Regions from separate parts of the Exiguobacterium sp. ZWU0009 genome, predicted to be linked through region 3. Evidence: a T-box and tRNA genes for the amino acid it is inferred to sense, from the RefSeq annotation. Region 3 holds a T-box; the other regions hold tRNA genes.
The links. A T-box is a leader RNA that pairs with one kind of tRNA and senses whether it is charged. The one in region 3 lies ahead of argS (arginine--tRNA ligase), so its partner is inferred to be a tRNA-Arg.
Positions count from the first base shown of each region.

Region 1: it encodes a tRNA-Arg, which carries the amino acid that the T-box ahead of argS (arginine--tRNA ligase) is inferred to sense. The anticodon was not compared.
Region 2: it encodes a tRNA-Arg, which carries the amino acid that the T-box ahead of argS (arginine--tRNA ligase) is inferred to sense. The anticodon was not compared.

Region 1 is NZ_CP018057.1:78,704-88,946, reverse strand. It holds rRNA gene L985_RS00505 (16S ribosomal RNA) at 1-1,198, opposite strand, end outside; tRNA gene L985_RS00500 (tRNA-Ala) at 1,324-1,399, opposite strand; tRNA gene L985_RS00495 (tRNA-Pro) at 1,422-1,498, opposite strand; tRNA gene L985_RS00490 (tRNA-Arg) at 1,503-1,576, opposite strand; tRNA gene L985_RS00485 (tRNA-Leu) at 1,615-1,701, opposite strand; tRNA gene L985_RS00480 (tRNA-Thr) at 1,764-1,839, opposite strand; tRNA gene L985_RS00475 (tRNA-Val) at 1,855-1,930, opposite strand; rRNA gene rrf (5S ribosomal RNA) at 1,940-2,055, opposite strand; rRNA gene L985_RS00465 (23S ribosomal RNA) at 2,158-5,071, opposite strand; rRNA gene L985_RS00460 (16S ribosomal RNA) at 5,239-6,800, opposite strand; gene lysS (lysine--tRNA ligase) at 7,182-8,663, opposite strand; gene dusB (tRNA dihydrouridine synthase DusB) at 8,825-9,817, opposite strand; gene folK (2-amino-4-hydroxy-6-hydroxymethyldihydropteridine diphosphokinase) at 9,817-10,243, opposite strand, start outside.
Region 2 is NZ_CP018057.1:91,846-102,088, reverse strand. It holds gene clpC (ATP-dependent protease ATP-binding subunit ClpC) at 1-1,827, opposite strand, end outside; gene L985_RS00575 (ATP--guanido phosphotransferase) at 1,827-2,900, opposite strand; gene L985_RS00570 (hypothetical protein) at 2,893-3,321, opposite strand; gene L985_RS00565 (CtsR family transcriptional regulator) at 3,347-3,802, opposite strand; rRNA gene rrf (5S ribosomal RNA) at 3,934-4,049, opposite strand; rRNA gene L985_RS00555 (23S ribosomal RNA) at 4,096-7,009, opposite strand; rRNA gene L985_RS00550 (16S ribosomal RNA) at 7,177-8,738, opposite strand; tRNA gene L985_RS00545 (tRNA-Ala) at 8,864-8,939, opposite strand; tRNA gene L985_RS00540 (tRNA-Pro) at 8,962-9,038, opposite strand; tRNA gene L985_RS00535 (tRNA-Arg) at 9,043-9,116, opposite strand; tRNA gene L985_RS00530 (tRNA-Leu) at 9,155-9,241, opposite strand; tRNA gene L985_RS00525 (tRNA-Thr) at 9,304-9,379, opposite strand; tRNA gene L985_RS00520 (tRNA-Val) at 9,395-9,470, opposite strand; rRNA gene rrf (5S ribosomal RNA) at 9,480-9,595, opposite strand; rRNA gene L985_RS00510 (23S ribosomal RNA) at 9,698-10,243, opposite strand, start outside.
Region 3 is NZ_CP018057.1:3,057,085-3,067,327, reverse strand. It holds gene L985_RS15870 (sulfite exporter TauE/SafE family protein) at 1-418, opposite strand, end outside; gene L985_RS15865 (solute symporter family protein) at 534-2,090, opposite strand; gene L985_RS15860 (DUF485 domain-containing protein) at 2,087-2,413, opposite strand; gene L985_RS15855 (TVP38/TMEM64 family protein) at 2,679-3,326, opposite strand; gene trhO (oxygen-dependent tRNA uridine(34) hydroxylase TrhO) at 3,565-4,479, shown strand; gene L985_RS15845 (alpha/beta hydrolase) at 4,540-5,322, opposite strand; gene L985_RS15840 (GGDEF domain-containing protein) at 5,338-7,014, opposite strand; T-box leader at 7,144-7,362, shown strand; gene argS (arginine--tRNA ligase) at 7,423-9,105, shown strand; gene L985_RS15830 (hypothetical protein) at 9,136-9,741, shown strand; gene L985_RS15825 (metallophosphoesterase family protein) at 9,804-10,243, opposite strand, start outside.

The DNA.
Region 1 (10,243 bases), 270 kb from region 3:
CCTCCGGTTTGTCACCGGCAGTCTCCCTAGAGTGCCCAACTAAATGCTGGCAACTAAGGATAGGGGTTGCGCTCGTTGCGGGACTTAACCCAACATCTCACGACACGAGCTGACGACAACCATGCACCACCTGTCACCATTGTCCCCGAAGGGAAAACTTGATCTCTCAAGCGGTCAATGGGATGTCAAGAGTTGGTAAGGTTCTTCGCGTTGCTTCGAATTAAACCACATGCTCCACCGCTTGTGCGGGTCCCCGTCAATTCCTTTGAGTTTCAGCCTTGCGGCCGTACTCCCCAGGCGGAGTGCTTAATGCGTTAGCTTCAGCACTGAGGGGCGGAAACCCCCCAACACCTAGCACTCATCGTTTACGGCGTGGACTACCAGGGTATCTAATCCTGTTTGCTCCCCACGCTTTCGCGCCTCAGCGTCAGTTACAGACCAAAGAGTCGCCTTCGCCACTGGTGTTCCTCCACATCTCTACGCATTTCACCGCTACACGTGGAATTCCACTCTTCTCTTCTGTACTCAAGCCTTCCAGTTTCCAATGGCCCTCCCCGGTTGAGCCGGGGGCTTTCACATCAGACTTAAAAGGCCGCCTGCGCGCGCTTTACGCCCAATAATTCCGGACAACGCTTGCCACCTACGTATTACCGCGGCTGCTGGCACGTAGTTAGCCGTGGCTTTCTCGTAAGGTACCGTCAAGGTACGAGCATTACCTCTCGTACGTGTTCTTCCCTTACAACAGAGTTTTACGATCCGAAAACCTTCATCACTCACGCGGCGTTGCTCCATCAGACTTTCGTCCATTGTGGAAGATTCCCTACTGCTGCCTCCCGTAGGAGTCTGGGCCGTGTCTCAGTCCCAGTGTGGCCGATCACCCTCTCAGGTCGGCTATGCATCGTCGCCTTGGTGGGCCGTTACCCCACCAACTAGCTAATGCACCGCAAGGCCATCTCAAGGTGACGCCGAAGCGCCTTTCATCAGCGGACCATGCGGTCCGTTGAACTATCCGGTATTAGCTCCGATTTCTCGGAGTTATCCCAATCCTTGAGGCAGGTTCCTTACGTGTTACTCACCCGTCCGCCGCTCATTCCACTGCCTTCCCTCCGAAGAGTTCCGTCAGTTTCCTGCGCTCGACTTGCATGTATTAGGCACGCCGCCAGCGTTCGTCCTGAGCCAGGATCAAACTCTCCATAAAGTGTTTGACTTGCTCGTTTTTGTGACCGAAGTCACGATTGACGAAGCTTGCGCTTCATTCATGTTTGTATTCCGTAGAATACGATTTTTGCCTCATCGTTCAGTTTTCAAAGTTCGTCATAAAAATGGTGGAGCCTAGCGGGATCGAACCGCTGACCTCCTGCGTGCAAGGCAGGCGCTCTCCCAGCTGAGCTAAGGCCCCATTAAAGGGATGAAATTGAAGATGGTCGGGAAGACAGGATTCGAACCTGCGACCCCTTGGTCCCAAACCAAGTGCTCTACCAAGCTGAGCTACTTCCCGAAAATGCACCCTGAGAGATTCGAACTCCCGACCCCTTGATTCGTAGTCAAGTACTCTATCCAGCTGAGCTAAGGGTGCGGAATATAAGGATCAAACAGCAAACATCAAAATGAAAATGGTACCGAGGGCCGGAATCGAACCGGCACGGGGAAACCCCCGCAGGATTTTAAGTCCTGTGCGTCTACCAGTTCCGCCACCCCGGCAGGGATATAAAAGGTAGAACCTTCATTCATAATTGAATTCTGGTGATCATTGAAGATAAAGATGGTGCCGGCAACAGGAGTCGAACCCGCGACCTACTGATTACAAGTCAGTTGCTCTACCAGCTGAGCTACACCGGCAAGTGTAATAAAAAATGGTGGAGGATGACGGGATCGAACCGCCGACCCCCTGCTTGTAAGGCAGGTGCTCTCCCAGCTGAGCTAATCCTCCATATGTATCGCCTGGCAGCGTCCTATCCTCACAGGGGGAAGCCCCCAACTACTTTCGGCGTTCAAGTGCTTAACTTCCGTGTTCGGCATGGGAACGGGTGTGACCACTTGGCTATCGCCACCAGACATTTATTATCTTAACATTATGTTCACATAACGTCAAGACTTTTTTTCGTTTTTTTGAAAGGCTCGCGCCCTCAAAACTGAAGTCATCAACAATGCATCTGCTAGAACAAGGCCTCGACCGATTAGTATCACTCAGCTCCACATGTCGCCATGCTTCCACCCGTGACCTATCTACCTCATCGTCTCTGAGGGGTCTTTCTTGATTACTCAAAGGGAAATCTCATCTTGGAGGGGGCTTCATGCTTAGATGCTTTCAGCATTTATCCCGTCCGCACGTAGCTACCCAGCGATGCTCCTGGCGGAACAACTGGTACACCAGCGGTGCGTCCATCCCGGTCCTCTCGTACTAAGGACAGCTCTCCTCAAATTTCCTGCGCCCACGACGGATAGGGACCGAACTGTCTCACGACGTTCTGAACCCAGCTCGCGTACCGCTTTAATGGGCGAACAGCCCAACCCTTGGGACCTACTCCAGCCCCAGGATGCGATGAGCCGACATCGAGGTGCCAAACCTCCCCGTCGATGTGGACTCTTGGGGGAGATCAGCCTGTTATCCCCAGGGTAGCTTTTATCCGTTGAGCGATGGCCCTTCCATGCGGAACCACCGGATCACTAAGCCCGACTTTCGTCCCTGCTCGACTTGTAGGTCTCGCAGTCAAGCTCCCTTCTGCCTTTGCGCTCTACGAATGATTTCCAACCATTCTGAGGGAACCTTTGGGCGCCTCCGTTACTGTTTAGGAGGCGACCGCCCCAGTCAAACTACCCGCCTGACACGGTCCTCCAGCCGGATCACGGCTGCGAGTTAGAGACTCTATGCATGAAGGGCGGTATCCCAAGGGTGACTCCTCCGAAGCTGGCGCTCCGGGCTCGACGTCTCCCGCCTATCCTGTACATCATGCACAAAGCCTCAATATCAGGCTGTAGTAAAGCTCCATGGGGTCTTTCCGTCCTGTCGCGGGTAACCTGCATCTTCACAGGTACTATGATTTCACCGGGTCTCTCGTTGAGACAGTGCCCAAATCGTTACGCCTTTCGTGCGGGTCGGAACTTACCCGACAAGGAATTTCGCTACCTTAGGACCGTTATAGTTACGGCCGCCGTTTACTGGGGCTTCGGTTCAAAGCTTCGCTTGCGCTAACCCATCCCCTTAACCTTCCAGCACCGGGCAGGCGTCAGCCCCTATACGTCATCTTGCGATTTAGCAGAGACCTGTGTTTTTGCTAAACAGTCGTTTGGGCCTATTCACTGCGGCTCTACTCATGTAGAGCGTCCCTTCTCCCGAAGTTACGGGACCATTTTGCCGAGTTCCTTAACGAGAGTTATCCCGCGCGTCTTAGAATTCTCATCTCGCCTACCTGTGTCGGTTTACGGTACTGGCGCCTTCCCCCTCACTAGAGGCTTTTCTTGGCAGTGTGAAATCGTGACCTACGTCCCTACGGGACTCCGCATCGTTCCTTGACTTTGGTGCCTGACGGATTTGCCAATCAGACGGTCTTGAAACTTGCACATGCACTTCCATCCGCATGCGTCACTATCCTCCTGCGTCCCCCCATTGTTCAAACGGTGGATCGGCGGTACAGGAATATCAACCTGTTATCCATCGCCTACGCCTTTCGGCCTCGGCTTAGGTCCAGACTAACCCTGAGCGGACGAGCCTTCCTCAGGAAACCTTGGGCTTTCGACGGAGGGGATTCTCACCCCTCTTTTCGCTACTCACACCGGCATTCTCACTTCCAAACGCTCCACTGCTCCTTCCGGTACAGCTTCACAGCGGTTTGGAACGCTCCCCTACCATTCCTTACGGAATCCGCAGCTTCGGTGGTATGTTTAGCCCCGTTACATTTTCGGCGCGGCGCCACTCGACTAGTGAGCTATTACGCACTCTTTGAATGGTGGCTGCTTCTAAGCCAACATCCTAGCTGTCTAGGCAGCGCCACATCCTTTTCCACTTAACATACACTTTGGGACCTTAGCTGGCGGTCTGGGCTGTTTCCCTCTTGACTACGGATCTTATCACTCGCAGTCTGACTCCCGAGTATAAGTTGCTGGCATTCGGAGTTTAACTGAATTCGGTAACCCTGTGGGGGCCCCTAGTCCAATCAGTGCTCTACCTCCAGAACTCTCAACCTCGAGGCTAGCCCTAAAGCTATTTCGGGGAGAACCAGCTATCTCCAGGTTCGATTGGCATTTCACCGCTACCCACACCTCATCCCCGCACTTTTCAACGTGCGTGGGTTCGGACCTCCAGTCAGTGTTACCTGACCTTCATCCTGGACATGGGTAGATCACCTGGTTTCGGGTCTACGACAACGCACTGAACGCCCTGTTCAGACTCGCTTTCGCTACGGCTCCGCCTCATCGGCTTAACCTCGCGCGTTATCGTAACTCGCCGGTTCATTCTACAAAAGGCACGCCATCACCCGTTAACGGGCTCTGACTACTTGTAGGCATACGGTTTCAGGATCTATTTCACTCCCCTTCCGGGGTGCTTTTCACCTTTCCCTCACGGTACTGGTTCACTATCGGTCACTAGGGAGTATTTAGCCTTGGGAGATGGTCCTCCCGGATTCCGACGGGGTTTCACGTGTCCCGCCGTACTCAGGATCCACTCTGGAGGGAAAACAGTTTCAGCTACAGGGCTGTCACCTTCTTCGGCCGACCTTTCCAGGTCCTTCACCTACTGTCTTCCTTTTTGACTCCGTATAGAGTGTCCTACAACCCCGAAGAGCATGCTCTTCGGTTTGGGCTGTTCCCGTTTCGCTCGCCGCTACTCAGGGAATCGCATTTGCTTTCTCTTCCTCCGGGTACTTAGATGTTTCAGTTCCCCGGGTCTGCCTCACGCTACACTATGTATTCATGTAACATGTCCCATCCCATTACAGATGGTGGGTTCCCCCATTCGGAAATCTTCGGATCAAAGCATACTTACTGCTCCCCGAAGCATATCGCTGTTCGTCGCGTCCTTCATCGGCTCCTAGTGCCAAGGCATCCACCGTACGCCCTTCATACCTTGATCTAGCGTTGGTATTCTAAGAACACACGTCTTAAATGACATGGTTAATTAAAAGTTTGATGTCTTGTTGATGTCTTCAGTTTTCAAGGTGCGAGTGTCTCTATCGAGACTGAGAGACGAGCTCTCAAAACTGAACGATGGGCATGTCCCGTAAGGGACGTTTTCCTTAGAAAGGAGGTGATCCAGCCGCACCTTCCGATACGGCTACCTTGTTACGACTTCACCCCAATCATCTACCCCACCTTCGACGGCTGGCTCCTTGCGGTTACCTCACCGGCTTCGGGTGTTGCAAACTCTCGTGGTGTGACGGGCGGTGTGTACAAGACCCGGGAACGTATTCACCGCAGTATGCTGACCTGCGATTACTAGCGATTCCGACTTCATGCAGGCGAGTTGCAGCCTGCAATCCGAACTGGGAACGGCTTTATGGGATTGGCTCCACCTCGCGGTCTCGCTGCCCTTTGTACCGTCCATTGTAGCACGTGTGTAGCCCAACTCATAAGGGGCATGATGATTTGACGTCATCCCCACCTTCCTCCGGTTTGTCACCGGCAGTCTCCCTAGAGTGCCCAACTAAATGCTGGCAACTAAGGATAGGGGTTGCGCTCGTTGCGGGACTTAACCCAACATCTCACGACACGAGCTGACGACAACCATGCACCACCTGTCACCATTGTCCCCGAAGGGAAAACTTGATCTCTCAAGCGGTCAATGGGATGTCAAGAGTTGGTAAGGTTCTTCGCGTTGCTTCGAATTAAACCACATGCTCCACCGCTTGTGCGGGTCCCCGTCAATTCCTTTGAGTTTCAGCCTTGCGGCCGTACTCCCCAGGCGGAGTGCTTAATGCGTTAGCTTCAGCACTGAGGGGCGGAAACCCCCCAACACCTAGCACTCATCGTTTACGGCGTGGACTACCAGGGTATCTAATCCTGTTTGCTCCCCACGCTTTCGCGCCTCAGCGTCAGTTACAGACCAAAGAGTCGCCTTCGCCACTGGTGTTCCTCCACATCTCTACGCATTTCACCGCTACACGTGGAATTCCACTCTTCTCTTCTGTACTCAAGCCTTCCAGTTTCCAATGGCCCTCCCCGGTTGAGCCGGGGGCTTTCACATCAGACTTAAAAGGCCGCCTGCGCGCGCTTTACGCCCAATAATTCCGGACAACGCTTGCCACCTACGTATTACCGCGGCTGCTGGCACGTAGTTAGCCGTGGCTTTCTCGTAAGGTACCGTCAAGGTACGAGCATTACCTCTCGTACGTGTTCTTCCCTTACAACAGAGTTTTACGATCCGAAAACCTTCATCACTCACGCGGCGTTGCTCCATCAGACTTTCGTCCATTGTGGAAGATTCCCTACTGCTGCCTCCCGTAGGAGTCTGGGCCGTGTCTCAGTCCCAGTGTGGCCGATCACCCTCTCAGGTCGGCTATGCATCGTCGCCTTGGTGGGCCGTTACCCCACCAACTAGCTAATGCACCGCAAGGCCATCTCAAGGTGACGCCGGAGCGCCTTTCATCAGCGGACCATGCGGTCCGTTGAACTATCCGGTATTAGCTCCGATTTCTCGGAGTTATCCCAATCCTTGAGGCAGGTTCCTTACGTGTTACTCACCCGTCCGCCGCTCATTCCGCTGCCTTCCCTCCGAAGAGTTCCGTCAGTTTCCTGCGCTCGACTTGCATGTATTAGGCACGCCGCCAGCGTTCGTCCTGAGCCAGGATCAAACTCTCCATGAAGTGTTTGACTTGCTCGTTTTTGTGACCGAAGTCACGATTGACGAAGCTTGCGCTTCATTCATGTTTGTATTCCGTAGAATACGATTTTTGCCTCATCGTTCAGTTTTCAAAGTTCGTCGTGTCGTTTTCAGCAACTTTAATATCTTAACAAGTTATCAACTCGATTGTCAACAACTTTTTTGATATTTATTTTTGTGTGTCACGACCATTCGCGGCACAAGAAGTAATATACCATGGCTTTTTGAATCGTACAAGCATTTTATTAGAAAAACATTTAAAAACTTTCATTTACCCGTTTTTTGACTCGTTTATCCCTACATTGACTTCAAAAAGAACGCTCCGTTCCTTCTATAAGGTATAGAAGGAACGGAGCTCTACTCATTAATTTTGTTGATGACGCATCGTCGGGAAGAGTAACACATCACGAATCGATGGCGCATTCGTCAACAGCATGACGAGACGATCGATCCCGATTCCAAGACCACCCGTTGGCGGCATACCGTACTCGAGTGCTTCAATGAAGTCTGTATCCATTTCATGTGCTTCGTCGTTTCCTGCTTCTTTTTCGACGAGTTGTGCTTCGAAACGTTCACGTTGATCGATTGGATCGTTCAATTCCGTGAAGGCATTCGCATGCTCACGACGGACGATGAACAATTCAAAGCGATCCGTAAAACGTGGATCCTCTGGATTTTTCTTCGCCAGCGGTGATACTTCAACAGGGTGACCATAGACGAATGTTGGTTGGACTAGTGTTTCTTCTACTTTTTGTTCGAAGAACTCATTCAAGATATGTCCCGTCGTCATGTGCGACTGGACTTCAACACCGTGTTCATGTGCCAGTTCAAGAGCACGTTCGTTTGAAATCTGTTCGAAGAAGTCGACACCTGTCGCTTCTTTAACGAGATCTACCATGTGTGCTCGTTTCCAACCGACAGATAGATCGATGACGTCTTCTCCGTAAGTGACTTGTGTCGTACCGAGTACTTCTTGTGCGACGTGAGCGATCAGATTCTCTGTTAAGTTCATGATGTCTTTATAATCCGCATACGCTTCATAGAGTTCGATCATCGTGAATTCTGGGTTATGGCGTGTTGAGATTCCTTCATTACGGAACACACGACCGATTTCGTAGACTTTCTCAAGTCCACCGACGATCAAACGTTTCAAATGGAGCTCGATCGCAATCCGCATGTAAAGCGTCATGTCGAGTGCATTATGATGCGTGATGAACGGACGAGCCGATGCTCCACCCGCAATCGTGTGCAACATTGGTGTTTCGACTTCCAAGTATCCGAGGTTATCGAGATATTGACGGATTCCACGAATGACTTTACTCCGTGCGATGAATGTCTCACGTGATTCTTGGTTCGTAATAAGGTCGAGGTAACGCTGACGGTAACGTTGTTCGATATCTTTTAATCCGTGATATTTATCCGGAAGTGGACGTAACGCTTTCGTTAATAACGTAAATGCTGTGACGTGAACAGAGAGTTCACCAACATTCGTCTTGAACACGTAACCTTGGATCCCGACGATGTCACCTAAGTCACATGTCTTATAGATCTCATAGGCATCTTCACCGACATCATCTTTACGGACATACAACTGAATTTGACCTTGTACATCCTGGACGTTCGTAAAGCCAACCTTTCCTTTACGACGTGTCGTCATGACACGACCCGCGATGGCAACTTCCGGTTTCAGTTCAGCCAACTCTTCTTTTGTATGTTCACCAAATGATGCACGAATGCTCGCAGTATCCGTCGAACGTTCAAAACGTGCGCCGAATGGATCGAGACCTTGTTCACGCATGGCGTTCATCTTACCGAGACGCACCTGCATTTGATCGTTCATTTCCATATCCTGACTCACTGTCTTCACTCCTTTTAATAATGGTTCACGACGATTCTCTCGAATAAAAAGCTGCCGGAATGACCGACAGCCCTTTAGAAAACCGATACGCTCATCTTCAATGCAACTAGCGTACCACAAAACGACTCTGTCCGACCATACTTTACCTGTTAGGCATATGCTACGTCTTCTTCGAGTGTCCGCAAGTACTGCTGTAAGAGTTCAACGAGTCCCGCGTGCGTATCGATATTAAACAACGCATTGCGAACGCGACCGTTCCCCTTCATTCCTTTCAAGTACCAAGCGACGTGTGTCCGCATTTCGCGTACGGCGAGTTCTTCTCCCTTTAGCGCGACCAGTCGCGTTGCGTGCAAAAGACAAATATCAATCTTCTCGCGCGCTGTCGGTTCTGCCGGAAGCGTTCCTGATTCGAGATACTGGATCGTCTGATACAACATCCATGGGTTCCCGAGAGCTGCCCGTCCGATCATGACACCGTCGACGCCGATCTCGTCAATCATCCGTTTTGCATCTTGCGGAGTCTGAACATCTCCATTTCCGATGATTGGAATGTTGACCGCTTTTTTGGCTTCCCCAATGATGTTCCAGTCTGCGACACCTTCGTACTTTTGAGAACGTGTTCGCCCGTGGACGGCAACGGCTTTCGCACCACCCGCTTCTGCCGCTTTGACATTATCGACACAATAGATGTGATGACTGTCCCAGCCGGTCCGCATCTTGACCGTCACCGGTTTATCGATCGCTTGCGTTACCGCATGGACCATCTCATACACCTTATCGGGATCAAGCAACCATTTCGCTCCAGCATCACTTTTCGTGACTTTCGGAACCGGACAGCCCATATTGATATCAATGATGTCGGCATTCGTGTTCGCTTCGACATATCGTGCTGCTTGAACGAGCGTCTCTTTTGAACCACCATAGATTTGAAGACTCAGCGGTTTTTCCCGCTCATCCACATAGAGCATCTGTAGCGTCCGTTCGTTCTCATACAAGATGCCTTTATCGCTGACCATCTCCGCACAGACGAGTCCTGCACCGAATTCTTTTGCGATTAATCGAAACGCCGGATTACAGACGCCTGCCATCGGCGCCAAGATGACTTGATTCTTCAGTTTGACATCGCCAATGTTAAATTCCATTATTGTTCCTCCGCTTCTAAAAGACCACCTAAGCGTCGCACACCGTTTCGTTCTGTCTCCGGTAACTGCTGATACAACCGCTCGACACTTTGCCCAAGACCAGGTACGACGAATGTTGCTGCGAGCTCACGTAATGGTGCGAGAACGAATGCCCGCTCTTGCATCCGCGGATGCGGAACGGTTAATCCTTCGAGGTCAATGCGTTCTTCCTCATACAGCAAAATATCTAAGTCAAGCGTCCGTGGTCCATTTTTGAACAGACGCTCGCGTCCTTCTAGCTGTTCAATTTCCTGCAGTCGTCCAAGTAAGACATCTGCCTCATCCGTCGTTCGAACTGCGACGACCATATTATAGAATAAATCCTGATCTAGATACCCGACAGGTACAGTCTCATAAATGGAAGAGGTCTTTACGTCATGAACGGAC
Region 2 (10,243 bases), 280 kb from region 3:
TTTCCGGCGAACTTTTTCCGTTAATTGACCGCCTTCTTCGTAACCGACATATCCTGGCGGTGAACCGACGAGACGGCTCGTTGCATGTTTCTCCATGTACTCTGACATGTCGATCCGGATGATCGCATCCTCATCTCCGAACATCGCTTCGGCAACAGCGCGTGCGAGTTCTGTTTTACCAACCCCAGTAGGGCCGAGGAAGATGAACGAACCGATCGGACGTTTTGGATCTTTGAGTCCAGCACGTGCGCGGCGGATGGCTTTTGAAATCGATTTAACGGCTTCGTTTTGACCGATGACACGATCGTGAAGGATTTCTTCGAGACGAAGGAGACGATCCGTCTCTTCTTCCGCGATCTTCGTGACCGGTACACCTGTCCAGTTGGCAACAACTTGTGCGATGTCATCTTTTGTGACTTCAAGTTTTTCGTTGCCTTGTTTATTCTGCCATTCCTCTTTCAAACGCTCAAGTTCATCGCGTAATTTTTGTTCTGTGTCACGAAGACTTGCTGCTTTTTCAAACTCTTGGCTTTGGACAGCTTCATCCTTGTCCTTACGGATACCTTCGAGTTTTGCTTCGACTTCTTTTAAGTTCGGTGGTGCTGTATACGAGCGTAAACGAACTTTTGATGCCGCTTCATCGATCAAATCGATCGCTTTATCCGGAAGGAAACGATCCGAAATGTATCGATCCGACAATGTGACGGCTTCTTGGATTGCTTCGTCTGTGATCGTCACACGGTGGTGTGCTTCATAACGATCGCGAAGACCAAATAGGATTTGTGTTGCTTCATCCGTCGTTGGCTCTGCGACTTGGATCGGTTGGAAACGACGTTCGAGTGCCGCATCTTTTTCGATGTATTTCCGGTACTCATCAAGAGTCGTTGCTCCGATACACTGAAGTTCGCCTCGTGCGAGTGATGGTTTAAGGATGTTCGATGCATCGATCGCACCTTCTGCTCCACCCGCTCCAATCAATGTATGCAACTCATCGATGAAGAGAATGATGTTCCCCGCTTGACGAATCTCATCCATGACCTTTTTCAAACGATCTTCGAATTCACCACGGTATTTCGTACCAGCGACGAGTGTTCCCATGTCGAGTACCATGACACGTTTATTGCGTAACGTCTCCGGCACTTCGTTGTTGATGATTTGTTGAGCGAGACCTTCGACGACAGCCGTTTTACCGACCCCTGGTTCCCCGATCAAGACCGGGTTATTCTTCGTCCGGCGGCTTAAGACTTCGATGACGCGTTGAATTTCTTTCGCTCGACCGATAACTGGGTCAAGACGTGTTTCGCGCGCTTGTTGTGTCAAATCACGAGCAAGACCATCAAGTGTAGGTGTTGCGACACCTGAACCTGCTTGCGACGCGTTTGCTGTCGTTTCGCTGTTCCCGAGCAACTGGAGTACTTGCTGACGGGCTTTTGAAAGACTGATGCCTAAGTTATTCAAGACACGAGCAGCAACGCCCTCTCCTTCTCGAATCAATCCGAGCAAGAGGTGTTCTGTCCCAACGTAAGAGTGACCAAGTTTACGTGCCTCATCCATTGATAACTCGATGACCTTTTTCGCACGTGGTGTATAGTGAATCGTCGTTGCACCATCTTGTCCGCGACCGATCAATGCTTCGACTTCCATTTGAATTTTATCTGAACTGAGACCGAGTGCTGTTAAGGCTTTCGCAGCGATTCCGTCTCCTTCACGTACAAGTCCGAGTAAAATGTGTTCTGTTCCGATATTGTGGTGCCCCAACCGTACTGCCTCTTCTTGAGCAAGTGCCAATACACGTTGTGCACGTTCTGTGAATCGTCCAAACATCATTATGCAAAACCTCCTTGTGTGTGATCCCTGTTTGTCTGTTCGGTTAACATCGTCCGGATTCGTTTCGCCCGTTCGATGTCCCGTTCTCTAGATGTTAATTGTTTCCCGAAATGCTTTTGTAGAAAACCTGTTTGTAGTGATACGAGCAGTTGATGAAAAAGATTTGGAGGAAGATTGACCTCTAGTCCCAGACTATCTGCTAAGCGGACATCCGATAGTCGTTCCGTTGCTTCCCGCGCTGTAATCAGTCGAGCTGATGTCAGGATGCCATAGGAACGATATAGTCTGTCCTCTAGTTCTTCTTGATACATCTCCAATAATCCTTTTCGTGCTGCCTGTTCTGCTTCAATTAATGCTTCAACGGCAAATTGATAGTCCGTGATTAGCATATCCTCGCTTGCCCCAAGCGTCCGTTGGTTCGACAGTTGAAACATACGACCAGATGCATCGCTTCCCTCGCCGTAACGCCCACGAATCGCGAATCCAAGCTGTCGTAAGTGTTTGATATAGCCTTGAATCTGATTCGTCAGGACCAGTCCCGGTAAATGCAACATCACGGAAGCACGAAGACCTGTTCCGACGTTACTCGGACATGTCGTTAAATAACCAAGCGTGTCATCAAAAGCAATTTTAAATCGTTCACTGATCAAGCGATCGACTTGTTTTGCGATCCGAAACGCTTCTTCAAGTTGAAGTCCCGGTAATAACGTCTGAATCCGGAAATGATCCTCTTCATTGACCATGACACTGATCTGCTCATCTTCACTGATGAAGAGTCCTGTCCGTGGATGACTCGCTAACGCCGGACTGATTAGATGCTTTTCTACTAAAGCGGTTCGAGTCAGGACATCCGCCTGATCGACGCGACCAAACCGAAACCCTTTCATCCCGTTTAGTTGGCGTTCCGTCTCGTCAATGAGCGCATTGGCTTGTGCTTCTGACAACATCGTTGAGAACGGATAACGTGTCGTATTGCGCGCCAATCGGATCCGTGTCGAAACGACGATGTCGTCAAAGGGAGAAGATTGATTCATCGATTCGCTTAAAGGGTGTTGGAGCAACTCTTCAAACATGACGCAAATCCTCCTCGACACTTTCAATCTGTTGTTTTATGATTTCTGCTTCTTCATAGTCTTCTGCTAAGATTTTGCGATTGAGTTGTTCTTTCAGTCGACTGAGCTGCTGGTTCAATCGTTTTTCCACGGATTCCTCATCAGGTCGTGAGCCATAGTGTTGCGTATGACCGTGTTGGAACTGACGAACCATGCCGTCGACTTCGTCTTTAAAAAATGAATAACAAGTCGGGCAACCGACTTTACGAAGATGAAGCAATTGTTGACGGGTCATACCGCAAGACGGACACGCCGTCCCTTGATATTCACGTGCTAACTCCCGCACACAAACCGAGCATAAGAACTTCTCATCGGTTTCCGATTCTTGTGGAAGTTTGACACGGACGATTGCTTCTCGTTCGCCACATCGTTGACAACGCATCATGCATTCCTCCAATGTCCGACGACTAGAGTCGCTTCATGGTTTGAAGAAGCGTCCGCATCAAGTGGGCACGCATCCGGTGTTGATCTTCGACCGCCATTGGCAAACTCTCTTTTTGCAACAGCGATTGAATCAAAATAGCTTCCCGCCGCGTCAGTAATTGTTCGTTCATCAAACGAATCAAATAATCTTCTGCAGCTTGTTCCGTCAAATGATCATCGATCCATGAACTGACTTCATCTAATAGATCGTGACTATCGAGCACAACGATTTTTTGAATCCGAATGTATCCACCGCCACCCCGTTTACTTTCAACGAAATAACCCTTTTCGACCGTAAAACGAGTATTGATGACGTAGTTGATTTGTGATGGAACACAGTCAAAACGCTGTGCAATTTCTTGACGTTTGATTTCAATCGTCTTTTCGTCGTGTAAAATTTGCTTTAAATAGGCTTCGATGATATCTGTGATGTTTTGCATTGGCACCACCTCTCTGACCATCTTTGACTATTGTTTGATTTAATAGTAATCATCTAAAAAAAGAAATGCAACTGATAAGGCTTTTTATAAAACACAAAAAGACCGACCTGCAATCTGCAGATCGGTCAAGTGCCTGGCAACGTCCTATCCTCACAGGGGGAAGCCCCCAACTACTTTCGGCGTTCAAGTGCTTAACTTCCGTGTTCGGCATGGGAACGGGTGTGACCACTTGGCTATCGTCACCAGACGACGGGCTCGCGCCCTCAAAACTGAAGTCATCAACAAGCATCTGCTAGAACAAGGCCTCGACCGATTAGTATCACTCAGCTCCACATGTCGCCATGCTTCCACCCGTGACCTATCTACCTCATCGTCTCTGAGGGGTCTTTCTTGATTACTCAAAGGGAAATCTCATCTTGGAGGGGGCTTCATGCTTAGATGCTTTCAGCATTTATCCCGTCCGCACGTAGCTACCCAGCGATGCTCCTGGCGGAACAACTGGTACACCAGCGGTGCGTCCATCCCGGTCCTCTCGTACTAAGGACAGCTCTCCTCAAATTTCCTGCGCCCACGACGGATAGGGACCGAACTGTCTCACGACGTTCTGAACCCAGCTCGCGTACCGCTTTAATGGGCGAACAGCCCAACCCTTGGGACCTACTCCAGCCCCAGGATGCGATGAGCCGACATCGAGGTGCCAAACCTCCCCGTCGATGTGGACTCTTGGGGGAGATCAGCCTGTTATCCCCAGGGTAGCTTTTATCCGTTGAGCGATGGCCCTTCCATGCGGAACCACCGGATCACTAAGCCCGACTTTCGTCCCTGCTCGACTTGTAGGTCTCGCAGTCAAGCTCCCTTCTGCCTTTGCGCTCTACGAATGATTTCCAACCATTCTGAGGGAACCTTTGGGCGCCTCCGTTACTGTTTAGGAGGCGACCGCCCCAGTCAAACTACCCGCCTGACACGGTCCTCCAGCCGGATCACGGCTGCGAGTTAGAGACTCTATGCATGAAGGGCGGTATCCCAAGGGTGACTCCTCCGAAGCTGGCGCTCCGGGCTCGACGTCTCCCGCCTATCCTGTACATCATGCACAAAGCCTCAATATCAGGCTGTAGTAAAGCTCCATGGGGTCTTTCCGTCCTGTCGCGGGTAACCTGCATCTTCACAGGTACTATGATTTCACCGGGTCTCTCGTTGAGACAGTGCCCAAATCGTTACGCCTTTCGTGCGGGTCGGAACTTACCCGACAAGGAATTTCGCTACCTTAGGACCGTTATAGTTACGGCCGCCGTTTACTGGGGCTTCGGTTCAAAGCTTCGCTTGCGCTAACCCATCCCCTTAACCTTCCAGCACCGGGCAGGCGTCAGCCCCTATACGTCATCTTGCGATTTAGCAGAGACCTGTGTTTTTGCTAAACAGTCGTTTGGGCCTATTCACTGCGGCTCTACTCATGTAGAGCGTCCCTTCTCCCGAAGTTACGGGACCATTTTGCCGAGTTCCTTAACGAGAGTTATCCCGCGCGTCTTAGAATTCTCATCTCGCCTACCTGTGTCGGTTTACGGTACTGGCGCCTTCCCCCTCACTAGAGGCTTTTCTTGGCAGTGTGAAATCGTGACCTACGTCCCTACGGGACTCCGCATCGTTCCTTGACTTTGGTGCCTGACGGATTTGCCAATCAGACGGTCTTGAAACTTGCACATGCACTTCCATCCGCATGCGTCACTATCCTCCTGCGTCCCCCCATTGTTCAAACGGTGGATCGGCGGTACAGGAATATCAACCTGTTATCCATCGCCTACGCCTTTCGGCCTCGGCTTAGGTCCAGACTAACCCTGAGCGGACGAGCCTTCCTCAGGAAACCTTGGGCTTTCGACGGAGGGGATTCTCACCCCTCTTTTCGCTACTCACACCGGCATTCTCACTTCCAAACGCTCCACTGCTCCTTCCGGTACAGCTTCACAGCGGTTTGGAACGCTCCCCTACCATTCCTTACGGAATCCGCAGCTTCGGTGGTATGTTTAGCCCCGTTACATTTTCGGCGCGGCGCCACTCGACTAGTGAGCTATTACGCACTCTTTGAATGGTGGCTGCTTCTAAGCCAACATCCTAGCTGTCTAGGCAGCGCCACATCCTTTTCCACTTAACATACACTTTGGGACCTTAGCTGGCGGTCTGGGCTGTTTCCCTCTTGACTACGGATCTTATCACTCGCAGTCTGACTCCCGAGTATAAGTTGCTGGCATTCGGAGTTTAACTGAATTCGGTAACCCTGTGGGGGCCCCTAGTCCAATCAGTGCTCTACCTCCAGAACTCTCAACCTCGAGGCTAGCCCTAAAGCTATTTCGGGGAGAACCAGCTATCTCCAGGTTCGATTGGCATTTCACCGCTACCCACACCTCATCCCCGCACTTTTCAACGTGCGTGGGTTCGGACCTCCAGTCAGTGTTACCTGACCTTCATCCTGGACATGGGTAGATCACCTGGTTTCGGGTCTACGACAACGCACTGAACGCCCTGTTCAGACTCGCTTTCGCTACGGCTCCGCCTCATCGGCTTAACCTCGCGCGTTATCGTAACTCGCCGGTTCATTCTACAAAAGGCACGCCATCACCCGTTAACGGGCTCTGACTACTTGTAGGCATACGGTTTCAGGATCTATTTCACTCCCCTTCCGGGGTGCTTTTCACCTTTCCCTCACGGTACTGGTTCACTATCGGTCACTAGGGAGTATTTAGCCTTGGGAGATGGTCCTCCCGGATTCCGACGGGGTTTCACGTGTCCCGCCGTACTCAGGATCCACTCTGGAGGGAAAACAGTTTCAGCTACAGGGCTGTCACCTTCTTCGGCCGACCTTTCCAGGTCCTTCACCTACTGTCTTCCTTTTTGACTCCGTATAGAGTGTCCTACAACCCCGAAGAGCATGCTCTTCGGTTTGGGCTGTTCCCGTTTCGCTCGCCGCTACTCAGGGAATCGCATTTGCTTTCTCTTCCTCCGGGTACTTAGATGTTTCAGTTCCCCGGGTCTGCCTCACGCTACACTATGTATTCATGTAACATGTCCCATCCCATTACAGATGGTGGGTTCCCCCATTCGGAAATCTTCGGATCAAAGCATACTTACTGCTCCCCGAAGCATATCGCTGTTCGTCGCGTCCTTCATCGGCTCCTAGTGCCAAGGCATCCACCGTACGCCCTTCATACCTTGATCTAGCGTTGGTATTCTAAGAACACACGTCTTAAATGACATGGTTAATTAAAAGTTTGATGTCTTGTTGATGTCTTCAGTTTTCAAGGTGCGAGTGTCTCTATCGAGACTGAGAGACGAGCTCTCAAAACTGAACGATGGGCATGTCCCGTAAGGGACGTTTTCCTTAGAAAGGAGGTGATCCAGCCGCACCTTCCGATACGGCTACCTTGTTACGACTTCACCCCAATCATCTACCCCACCTTCGACGGCTGGCTCCTTGCGGTTACCTCACCGGCTTCGGGTGTTGCAAACTCTCGTGGTGTGACGGGCGGTGTGTACAAGACCCGGGAACGTATTCACCGCAGTATGCTGACCTGCGATTACTAGCGATTCCGACTTCATGCAGGCGAGTTGCAGCCTGCAATCCGAACTGGGAACGGCTTTATGGGATTGGCTCCACCTCGCGGTCTCGCTGCCCTTTGTACCGTCCATTGTAGCACGTGTGTAGCCCAACTCATAAGGGGCATGATGATTTGACGTCATCCCCACCTTCCTCCGGTTTGTCACCGGCAGTCTCCCTAGAGTGCCCAACTAAATGCTGGCAACTAAGGATAGGGGTTGCGCTCGTTGCGGGACTTAACCCAACATCTCACGACACGAGCTGACGACAACCATGCACCACCTGTCACCATTGTCCCCGAAGGGAAAACTTGATCTCTCAAGCGGTCAATGGGATGTCAAGAGTTGGTAAGGTTCTTCGCGTTGCTTCGAATTAAACCACATGCTCCACCGCTTGTGCGGGTCCCCGTCAATTCCTTTGAGTTTCAGCCTTGCGGCCGTACTCCCCAGGCGGAGTGCTTAATGCGTTAGCTTCAGCACTGAGGGGCGGAAACCCCCCAACACCTAGCACTCATCGTTTACGGCGTGGACTACCAGGGTATCTAATCCTGTTTGCTCCCCACGCTTTCGCGCCTCAGCGTCAGTTACAGACCAAAGAGTCGCCTTCGCCACTGGTGTTCCTCCACATCTCTACGCATTTCACCGCTACACGTGGAATTCCACTCTTCTCTTCTGTACTCAAGCCTTCCAGTTTCCAATGGCCCTCCCCGGTTGAGCCGGGGGCTTTCACATCAGACTTAAAAGGCCGCCTGCGCGCGCTTTACGCCCAATAATTCCGGACAACGCTTGCCACCTACGTATTACCGCGGCTGCTGGCACGTAGTTAGCCGTGGCTTTCTCGTAAGGTACCGTCAAGGTACGAGCATTACCTCTCGTACGTGTTCTTCCCTTACAACAGAGTTTTACGATCCGAAAACCTTCATCACTCACGCGGCGTTGCTCCATCAGACTTTCGTCCATTGTGGAAGATTCCCTACTGCTGCCTCCCGTAGGAGTCTGGGCCGTGTCTCAGTCCCAGTGTGGCCGATCACCCTCTCAGGTCGGCTATGCATCGTCGCCTTGGTGGGCCGTTACCCCACCAACTAGCTAATGCACCGCAAGGCCATCTCAAGGTGACGCCGAAGCGCCTTTCATCAGCGGACCATGCGGTCCGTTGAACTATCCGGTATTAGCTCCGATTTCTCGGAGTTATCCCAATCCTTGAGGCAGGTTCCTTACGTGTTACTCACCCGTCCGCCGCTCATTCCACTGCCTTCCCTCCGAAGAGTTCCGTCAGTTTCCTGCGCTCGACTTGCATGTATTAGGCACGCCGCCAGCGTTCGTCCTGAGCCAGGATCAAACTCTCCATAAAGTGTTTGACTTGCTCGTTTTTGTGACCGAAGTCACGATTGACGAAGCTTGCGCTTCATTCATGTTTGTATTCCGTAGAATACGATTTTTGCCTCATCGTTCAGTTTTCAAAGTTCGTCATAAAAATGGTGGAGCCTAGCGGGATCGAACCGCTGACCTCCTGCGTGCAAGGCAGGCGCTCTCCCAGCTGAGCTAAGGCCCCATTAAAGGGATGAAATTGAAGATGGTCGGGAAGACAGGATTCGAACCTGCGACCCCTTGGTCCCAAACCAAGTGCTCTACCAAGCTGAGCTACTTCCCGAAAATGCACCCTGAGAGATTCGAACTCCCGACCCCTTGATTCGTAGTCAAGTACTCTATCCAGCTGAGCTAAGGGTGCGGAATATAAGGATCAAACAGCAAACATCAAAATGAAAATGGTACCGAGGGCCGGAATCGAACCGGCACGGGGAAACCCCCGCAGGATTTTAAGTCCTGTGCGTCTACCAGTTCCGCCACCCCGGCAGGGATATAAAAGGTAGAACCTTCATTCATAATTGAATTCTGGTGATCATTGAAGATAAAGATGGTGCCGGCAACAGGAGTCGAACCCGCGACCTACTGATTACAAGTCAGTTGCTCTACCAGCTGAGCTACACCGGCAAGTGTAATAAAAAATGGTGGAGGATGACGGGATCGAACCGCCGACCCCCTGCTTGTAAGGCAGGTGCTCTCCCAGCTGAGCTAATCCTCCATATGTATCGCCTGGCAGCGTCCTATCCTCACAGGGGGAAGCCCCCAACTACTTTCGGCGTTCAAGTGCTTAACTTCCGTGTTCGGCATGGGAACGGGTGTGACCACTTGGCTATCGCCACCAGACATTTATTATCTTAACATTATGTTCACATAACGTCAAGACTTTTTTTCGTTTTTTTGAAAGGCTCGCGCCCTCAAAACTGAAGTCATCAACAATGCATCTGCTAGAACAAGGCCTCGACCGATTAGTATCACTCAGCTCCACATGTCGCCATGCTTCCACCCGTGACCTATCTACCTCATCGTCTCTGAGGGGTCTTTCTTGATTACTCAAAGGGAAATCTCATCTTGGAGGGGGCTTCATGCTTAGATGCTTTCAGCATTTATCCCGTCCGCACGTAGCTACCCAGCGATGCTCCTGGCGGAACAACTGGTACACCAGCGGTGCGTCCATCCCGGTCCTCTCGTACTAAGGACAGCTCTCCTCAAATTTCCTGCGCCCACGACGGATAGGGACCGAACTGTCTCACGACGTTCTGAACCCAGCTCGCGTACCGCTTTAATGGGCGAACAGCCCAACCCTTGGGACCTACTCCAGCCCCAGGATGCGATGAGCCGACATCGAGGTGCCAAACCTCCCCGTCGATGTGGACTCTTGGGGGAGATCAGCCTGTTATCCCCAGGGTAGCTTTTATCCGTTGAGCGATGGCCCTTCCATGCGGAACCACCGGATCACTAAGCCCGACTTTCGTCCCTGCTCGACTTGTAGGT
Region 3 (10,243 bases):
GGGCGAGATATCGATTTTTCCAACCCGTCTGTTCACCGGTCGTCGATTTTGGACGTAAGAACTTATTCGCGAAGTAGAGTAAGAGTCCGATATAAACGATCGAGATCACGAGATGGGCACCGTTAACTTCCTCTAAACGAAGGACGAGTGGTGTCGCGATCGTCGAACCGATGATTCCGACGCCACCGACGACGAGACTATCGCGCCAGACGACATTTTTAAGGCGTAAGTGAGAGATTGTACCTGAAACGGTTGAACCAAGTGTTAGCATGAGGCTGGTCGCGATCGCAACACTTGGGGCATATCCTAAAATGAGCAGTAGCGGCGTTAAAATGATACCGCCACCGATTCCGAAAAAGCCGGAGATGATTCCAATGAAAAATCCGAGGATTAAGAAATAATAAAAAGCGAGATCCATGTACAGTCTTCCTTTCCCTTTTCTTCTCTATTATCCACTTAGTATGGCAATGAATGAGAAGAATGTAAAAGGGGACGGCTCCTTCAAGGGGGTTGAAGGAGCCGTTAAGGGGAACTTATTCTTTTGACGCGGCGACTTCCGTGGCTGCATCGATACCGGTATTGGCCTTAACTATGATTCGTTCGAAGTTACCGGCAACTTCGTTCGATTTCGTCAACAATGTCCCGACGATGGCTCCGAGGAAACCAAGTGGGATGGAGACGATTCCTGGATTCGTCAACGGGAAGAGGGCTTCCCCGACGAACAAGGCTGAACCGTCGACTGCCCAAAGATTTGGACTGAGTGCGACGAGAATCAGTGATGAGAATAACCCGACGACCATACCTGTGACTGCCCCGCCAGTATTGAAACGGCGCCAGAAGATCGTCAAGAGAATAACTGGCAAGTTGGCACTTGCTGCGACAGCAAAGGCAAGCGAAACAAGGAACGCGACGTTCATCGTTTGTGCGAATAATGCGAGTACCATCGAAATCATGGCGACGGCGATAGAAGCGAGTCGTGCTGCTGTCATCTGTTCTTTTTCCGTCGCTTGTCCTTTACGTAAAATATGACTATAGAAATCATGGGCAAAGGCAGATGCTGCGGATAAGACGAGTCCCGCAACAACAGCGAGGATCGTCGCAAAGGCGACCGCGGCAACGAACGCAAAGAGTAAATCGCCACCAAGTGCTTGGGCGAGAAGTGGTGCCGCCATGTTACCAGCAGCATTGGCAGCAATGATATCTTCAGAACCAACGAAAGCAGCGGCACCAAAGCCGAGGAAGATCGTCAAGATGTAAAAGGCACCGATGATCCATGTCGCATAAACGACAGATTTACGAGCTGTCGGGGCATCCTTAACAGTAAAGAAACGAATCAAGATATGTGGTAATCCAGCCGTTCCGAGAACGAGTGCGAGATTTAATGAGATCGTATCGAGTGGTAACTTGAACTTGTTTCCGGGATTCAAGAATGAATCACCGAGCGGTGTCGCTTGTTTGACTTCTGAGAACATCTTGAAGATCGAGAAATCAAACTTTGCGAAGACCATGAATGAGATGACAGCTGTTCCTGCCATCAAGAGGATCGCTTTGATGATTTGAACCCATGAGGTCGCTGTCATACCACCGAAGACAACATAGACTGTCATCAAGATACCGACGATGATGACACTCGTCGTGTAAGGAATTCCTAACAACAGTTCAATCAAGGCACCCGCACCGACGAGTTGTGCAATCATATAGAAAATCGAGATCGCGATTGAGTTCATGGCGGCGACTCCGCGAACTTTTGAAGCATTGAACCGAGCGGCAATCATATCCGCCATCGTGTATTTCCCGAGGTTCCGAAGTGGTTCGGCAACGAGGTACAAGACAACCAGATAGGCAACGAGGAAGCCGATCGAGTAGAAGAATCCGTCGAATCCGGCTAAAGCAATCATCCCAGCAATTCCGAGGAACGAGGCAGCAGACATATAGTCGCCGGCAATCGCCATCCCATTTTGTGCACCAGTGAGTCCACCGTCCGCTGTATAAAAGTCGTTAGCAGTTTTTGTTTTACGAGCAGCAAAGTATGTAATGACGAGCGTCAAACCGACGATCGCAGCAAATAAAGCAACGGCAGTATAATTCATTTCGACTCCTCCTTGATTTGTTCGACGAGTCGATCAAAGGCACGTGCTTTTTTGCTATACATCATACAGAACGTCCACGTCATGATGAACTGAGCAAAAGCGAAGATCCAAGCACCCGTAATATCACCGAACACCGGCTGATTTAAAATCGTGAAGTAGCTTGTTAAAATCGGAAGCGTAAAATAAAAAATAAGACAGAAACTGATGGCTGGAAGAATGAAGCCATTCTTTTGACGCATCAATTGTTGAAAGGTAGCGCTCTCGACGATTGCTGGAGCGGATTGAGTCGCTTCATTTTTTTGAACTTCGGACACTTGATGCATGAGGACGCCTCCTTTAAAGAATGAATGTAAATTCATTATAAGGATGTCGTTTCTGGAAAAGCTATCCTAATTTTTAAGAAGAAATGCGCATTATTATATTAATATTGGTCATACCAATTTAATGTAAGCGTTTGCAATATTGAACATTGTTTGAACGTTATTTTTATATATTAATTGCGCTGGAAAATGATTCAAAAGACCTAGTACGACAAAAAACGAAATTAACTCAAAAAAGCCTGTCTATGAAATCATAGACAGGCTTGAGTCATTTTTCAGTTGGACGTTCGATTTTGTCTTCGATTTCCCGTAAATGATCCGCGCGTTTTGAAAGGGCGCGACGCTTTAACCACTCTTCCGTTCCGCGACTGACTCCCCAAATGGCGAGTAAAATCAAAAATAGAAGAACGAGACGCATCGGACGTTCAAGGAACGTCGACCATTCCTTTCCGATCAGTGAGAAGATGATGACGACAATCAAACGACCGGCACCAGCAGCAATCAAATACGTCCGCAGCGATAGCTGAATCATGGCGGAAATGGACGTGATGATGAACGCAGGCATGAACGGAAGCGAGAAAAAGAATCCGAGTGAGATGGGACTCATGTGACGAACACGTTCGATCCACTGTTGCGCGGCATGGTGTTTTTCAAGCCAACGTGTGACCGGGCGACGAAATAGATATCGAATACAAGCGAAGACGACGAGTGATCCAAGCATGCTCCCGACCCATGATACGAGAACACCCATACCAAAACCATAGGTTGCCGCATTCGCGGAAATGATCAGGACGAGTGGCAGGAAAGGAAATAGAGACTCAAGAAACGGGGCAATCAAACCGGTGGCAGCTCCTCCAGGTAAGTCTTGGAGAAAGAAAATCATCTGCTCGATCCAGTCACGAAGTGTATGGAGCATTCGGAATCCTCCTTGCAAGATGTACTACTGTGTTTTATTTTACCTCTTTCTGATTCAGAAAGGGAATGAAATTCCTTGAAAGGGATTCAGGAATTGTGGATTGTACATTCGAAAGGGAGTTGGTATTATACTTAAATGGGTACGTTTTGCAGGCGTTCCCAGCTAGTCAATAGCTAGACGCTTCGTTTGCCAACGTTCGTTTTACTGCAAAAAACTGACATGGGGGCTAATGAGGAATATGAAACCTTATCGCGTACTATTATTTTATAAGTATGTTCCGATCGAAAATGCGGAACAGCTAACGAAAGAGCATCTTGCTTACTGTAAAGAGCTCGGTATTAAAGGACGAATCTTGATCGCACCAGAAGGTATCAACGGCACACTCTCTGGAACGGTCGAACAAACGGAACAATACATGAAGGACTTGACGGCGGATCCACGATTCGCTGACATCGAATTCAAAATCGATGAAGTCGAAGAGCACGCCTTCAAAAAAACGTTCGTCCGTTACAAAAAAGAACTCGTCACATGGCGTTTTGAGGACGAATTCAATGTACCAGAAGAACATGCTGCGTATCTTGAACCAGCAGAGTGGAAAGAAATGATGAAACAAGATGACGTCGTCATTCTCGATGTACGAAACAACTACGAATATGACCTCGGACACTTCAAGAATGCCGTAAAAGTCGATGTCGATGCTTCACGGGAATTCCCGGAATGGCTCGACGAGAACGAGCATTTGTTTGAAGGGAAAAAGGTTCTCACATATTGTACGGGTGGCGTTCGTTGTGAGAAATTCACGGCGTACTTCCGTAAACGGCAACAGAGTGACGATATCTTCCACCTGAAAGGCGGAGTCGTCATGTACGGAAAAGATGAACAGACACAAGGAGAAGACTGGGAAGGCGAACTATACGTCTTTGATGAGCGTGTACAAGTTCCTGTCAATGCCGTCAATCCGTCTGTCGTCTCAGAATGTTACTACTGCGGAAAACCGGAGACGCGCTATGTTAATTGTGCAAACCCGGAATGTAATCGACAGCACTTCTGCTGTGAAGAATGCGAACCGAAAGTCATGCGTTCGTGTTCCGATGAATGCCGGGAGCATCCGCGCAACCGTTATGAAAAAGAGCAACAAGAAGAACTAGTATAAGACAAGACTAAAAGTCGGATGATTTCTACTTAAAGAAATCACCCGACTCTTTTTGTGTACTCAAGAGGAAGGAAATAAGTAACGCAAAATATCCGGTAAACGTTTCGCCCAGGCGGTTTCATGATGAATCGCTTCCGGGATGATCGTATAGCGACTTTGAGTAAGTTTCTGTTCGACCGCTCGTGCTAAGACATCATTCGTGTGTAAATAATCTGTCTCGGTCATCGGACCGCTCACTTCATTAGTACCAACATCCATATAACAGCGATGAGCGGCAGATAGAGACGGACTACGCTCGATGAATTCAAGGAGTGAGGAAAAGTTTGCCCATCCGGCAGTCGACAAAGCAGCGACACGCGTGATGACTTCCGGATATGCGAATAAACCATAGAGCGAGATGACACCACCCATCGAACTACCGATCATCGTCGTATCATCAGGACGTGTCGCGTAGTTGGCGTCAATATATGGTTTTAACTCGCGGATAATCCAGTCCATGTAGACCTTACCGTTTCCCCCGATTGACGTCCGGTGCGAGGGATAGGCAGTCCGCATCAGTAAAGCTTCGTCACTCCAGGGGGCGTAGTCATCGTAACGATCCATGCCGTCTTCTGGACTGTCAATCGCAACGACCATTGCCGGAATTTGTGTCTGTTGTAGTGCAAGATGAATCTCCCAGCCTTTTCCGAACGAGGCGGTTTCTCCACTAAAAACATTTTGTCCATCGTGCATATAAATCACCGGTAAGGCTTCGTTCGGATCTAAATGGGGCGGACGATGAATCCGAATCGTCCGGTGGGCTTGTGATGTCGGTAGCGTCATTTCAATTTCTGTAATCGACAATAGAGTCACGACCTTTCAAAGGTTTGCATAATGCGCGGTACAGTTGCGTCCGTTGTGTTTTCCGCCGACATAGAGTGCATGGTCGGCTTGACGTAACGACTCTTCGAACGTCCGTTGATACCCTTCTTCCACTGTATCAATTCCGAGGCTGACGGTTAAGGACAGTCGGTGACCATCGACGAGGAAGGGACGATCCATGACCGCATGGCGGACCGTCTCGGCAATCTGGATGGCAGCCTCTTGACTACCATTTCGTAAGAGAAGTACGAACTCCTCCCCGCCATAACGAGCAGCAAAGACCTCATCATGTTGCAATTGGATCGCTTGGATACGTCGACCGAGTTCACGAAGGACAAGATCGCCTACTTTATGACCGTACGTATCGTTGACGCGTTTAAAATGATCAATATCAAACAGGATCACGGAGAGCGGATAGCAGTCAGCAGCAAACTCCTGCCGACCATGTTCATAAAAGGCACGGCTATTTGGTAATTCGGTCAAAGCATCGGTCCGACTTTCCGTGTAGAGTTGAACCGTTTCACGAGAGCGCTCTAAGACACGACAAAAGATACGGAGCAGACGAGATAACTCATCGGCATTCGTCGCATCATAGGCATCTGCGACTTGATGGAACAGGATGATCGAGACATCGACCTCTCCGCTCGTAATCGAAGGAATCGCCAGCATCGAGTGACGATCGACAGGCAATCCGATTTGAATATCGTTGCCCCAGTCGCACCGAAGACCATAGATGATCGGGGTATGCAAATCGTCGGCTGTCAAGGAATGAAACAATGGTAATACATCAATCGGTTGTTTCGTCCGGATGTTATAGATGACTTGTTTTCGCTGTTGTTGGATTGAGATCCAACCTTCAGAAAACGGTAGCAGATGCGGTAAATCAAGGAGTAACGAATCAATCGTCTCGCGTTCAAAGCGGGAAATCAACAAGTGTTCCTTCGCATCATCAAATCGTTTGGCATTATCATTTGCTTCAAGCGAATCACCACGCTCTTGCAACAGACGTTTGAACAAAAAGAGAATCAAGGCGGAAACCGTAGCCGCGACGAGTGGACTCTCATCGTAAAACCAGATCCCAAGTAAAGCGCTCAACATGCTGATTCCGTAGACGAGGGATTGCAACTTCACGAGACGGCGCCAATCGTATTTCAAGAAGAGGAAATGATTGACGAACAGACATTGGAAATAAGAGACAAGGAAAACGGTGATTAAAAAGCCGGTGAAAGGAATCAAGGCTTTCGTATACGTAAAGTTTGAGCCGATCGGACCACCGAGCGCATAATACGCAAAGGCGGGAAGCGAGATATAGACTAAATCGAATAGGGCGTTGATCGGGTAGAGGTAGACGAAACGTTTCCAGCGAATCGCTTTTCGGTGAGACATGAATTGAAAGACGAGAATACCGATTTGGCTTAAAATCAAGGCGTACGTTAAACCGTAATTGAGGAACAAAAATAAGATGATTCCTTCTTGGAATGTATAGTAAATGCCACCACGACGGACATTATCGAACTGAAACAGGAGAACGAGTCCGAATAAATAAAGCGTGTTGATGATGGAGACAGAAGGATGGAAGGTTGGTGGATGAACGATGCCGATCACTAATAACGTCAAGGCGACGAGACCGAAGACGATCCAGCTTGTCCGGGCTACATGTTGGTAGTAGCGCATGAAACATCCCTCCCCCTGAGAAGTATCTTTTATTCCTATACCCGAATTGTGGAAATTTTGATAAGCCATTTACCAAAAAAATAAGGTTGAGAGAAAAGAAAGAATTGCGTATAATGTGAAAGATATCGAATACAGTCGATGATGAAGAGAGTAACGGTTGATTTTCGTCAACTAGCGAATCAGGGAATGGTGGAAGCCTGAGGACGAACCGATCGTGAAACGCACTTCTGAGACGCTGCCCGATTCCTGATGGAAGAGGCGTAGCCGGGGGAACCCCGTTATCCCCGAACAAGGTGGGTGTCAAAATGACACCAAGAAGAGTGGTACCGCGGTCATTCCGTCTCTTTGCGCGTGGCGCAAGGGGCGTTTTTTATTGCCAAAAAATCAGTGAAGCAGGAGGAAATAAAGATGAGTTATAAAGCGCAGTATGCAGAAGTATTACATCAAGTCATGGAAGGTGCCTTATCGGTTGAACAAATCGAACAACTGATCGAGCAACCGAAACATGAAGATCACGGAGATTTGGCATTCCCATGTTTCATGCTCGCAAAAGCATTCCGTAAAGCACCGAACATGATCGCTTCAGACCTCGCAGAAAAAATCGATGCGCCGCTGTTCTCGAACGTTCAAGCTGTAGGTCCTTACATCAACGTTTTCTTGAACCGAGAAGTCGTCTCGCAAGAAATCGTCAATCAAGTCCTGACAGAACAAGAATCGTTTGGTTCGAGTGAAGCAAATGGGAAGACGATTGTCACAGATTTCTCATCGCCGAACATTGCGAAACCATTCTCAATGGGTCACTTGCGTTCGACAGTCATCGGGAACGCGCTCAACCAAATCTCACGTAAAAAAGGGTATGACGTCGTTGGTGTCAACCACTTAGGGGACTGGGGAACACAGTTCGGGAAATTGATGGTTGCTTACACGATGTGGGGTGAGGAAGAAGCGGTCCGTGCAGAACCAATCAAGGAATTGTTGAAATTATACGTCCGGTTCCACGAAGAAGCGGAAACAAATCCATCACTCGAGGACGAAGGACGTCTCTGGTTCAAAAAACTCGAACAAGGTGATGAGCAGGCGACGACGCTTTGGACATGGTTCCGTGAAGTCTCACTCGTCGAATTCAACCGTGTATATGAGATGCTCGGCGTCAAGTTTGATAGCTTAAACGGAGAAGCCTTCTACAACGATAAGATGCAACACGTCATCGATTTGCTCGAAGAAAAAGATCTCCTCGTTGAATCTGAAGGGGCAATGGTCGTCGATCTCGAAGCAGAAGGTATGCCACCTGCTTTGATTAAGAAGAAAGATGGCGCAACGCTTTATGCGACACGTGATTTAGCAGCTGCTGTCTATCGTCTTGAAACATACCGTTTTGAGCAAGCGTTCTACGTCGTCGGTGGGGAACAAGCGCTTCACTTCAAGCAATTGTTCGCAGTCCTGAAGAAACTTGGATTTGAGAACGTCGACGGGATGCACCATGTTCCATTCGGTCTGATCATGAAAGACGGAAAGAAAATGTCGACACGTAAAGGTCGGATCGTCTTGCTTGAAGAAGTACTACAAGAAGCGATCGACGTCGCGAAGAACAACATCGCGGAAAAAAATCCGAATTTAGCGAATGCCGAAGCAACGGCTCGTCAAGTTGGTGTTGGCGCCGTCATCTTCCACGACTTGAAAAACGAACGGATGAATAACATCGAGTTCGATCTTGAGCAGATGTTGAAATTCGAAGGCGAAACAGGACCGTATGTCCAGTACACGAATGCCCGAGCGCACTCGTTGCTCCGTAAAGGTGGCTATGATGGCACACCATTCGCTGGTAGCGCCGATGATCATGCATGGGGTGTCGTCTCGATGCTGAACCAATTCTCGACGGTCATCGATCGCGCGTTCACACGTCGCGAGCCGTCAATCATCAGCCGTTATGTCTTAGATCTTGCACAAAGCTTCAATAAATACTACGGACATGTCCGTGTTCTCGAAGATGACGCAGCAAAACAATCGCGTCTTGCACTCGTCAAGTCTGTCACGATCGTCTTGACAGAAGGTCTTCGTTTACTTGGTGTCGGCGCTCCAGAAGAAATGTAAGACCAATCCACGAATAAGAAGAGGTAGATTATGAAGACTGAGACGAAAGAACGATTACAGCAAGCTGCTTCACAGATGAAGCAGGAACCTTTGGCAGAAACGGTCGCCTTCATGGCTGATTTTCACGGGAAAGTCGCGGCTTGGTTACCGGGAGAGTCTGTCGATTTCGTTCACGATTTCGTGACGGCGCCGGAAGCCGAGTTGATTGCTCCGATCGAAGGAGACGCATTACGGACGAAAGACAATTTTGAATTCTTCATGCGCAAGAAACAGACGCGGAAAAAACTTGGGGAACTGTTGACGCTTTGGAAGTCGGCACGCACGACAGAGACGTTGAGTCAGATTGATGCGATCGGATTGAAGAAGTGGCTCGCTCGTAATGAATTCCGTTCGGAAGACAAGCCGTGGGATTATTTGAACCGTCTGCACGTTCTGCTGTTCCTTGATTTGATGACGACGATCATCGACGATCATCAATTGACGAGTCTGCATGAGCAACTGGTTGGTACGACACCGGTTCCGACGAGCTTCGTACGTCGTCAAGGGGATGTACGTCAAGTCATCGAAGCATTCGCGGAAGAAACGAACTTCACACAAGTAGATGTCGTCAAGGCATCACTTGTCCGGTATCTCTGATCAATAGGATGCACGAACAAAAGCCGTCGAGCCCTGTGCCCGACGGCTTTTGTCGTATCTTCTTACTTCGCCTGATGGAACACGATCGATTGTTGCTCTGAATCGTAAAGACACCATTCTCGTTCGAACACGACGGGCCCTAGATTGACGGCATACCGTTTTCCTTTGATGGATAAAGTTTGACCTAGTGGGCTCGGTTTGGCGATGCCATTTCGAAACAAGCCTCTGATGTGACTATGCCCAAAAAAGAGTAATGGTTCACGTTGTTGTGACAGATCGGGTAGAAAATTCCGCGACCAATTCAATTGATCTCCATGAATCAATAATGCCCCCTCGATGCGTTGTTTTCGCGGGCAATCGCGTAACGCATCGATGACAGGAGAGAGATGTGGTGGAACGAGCGACAGAATGCGTTCTTCTTGATTACCAAGTAAAGTCTTAAAATCAATCAGGTCTAAAAAAGCATCATCGAGCGTCACGACGAGGGAGAGCGATTCGAAAG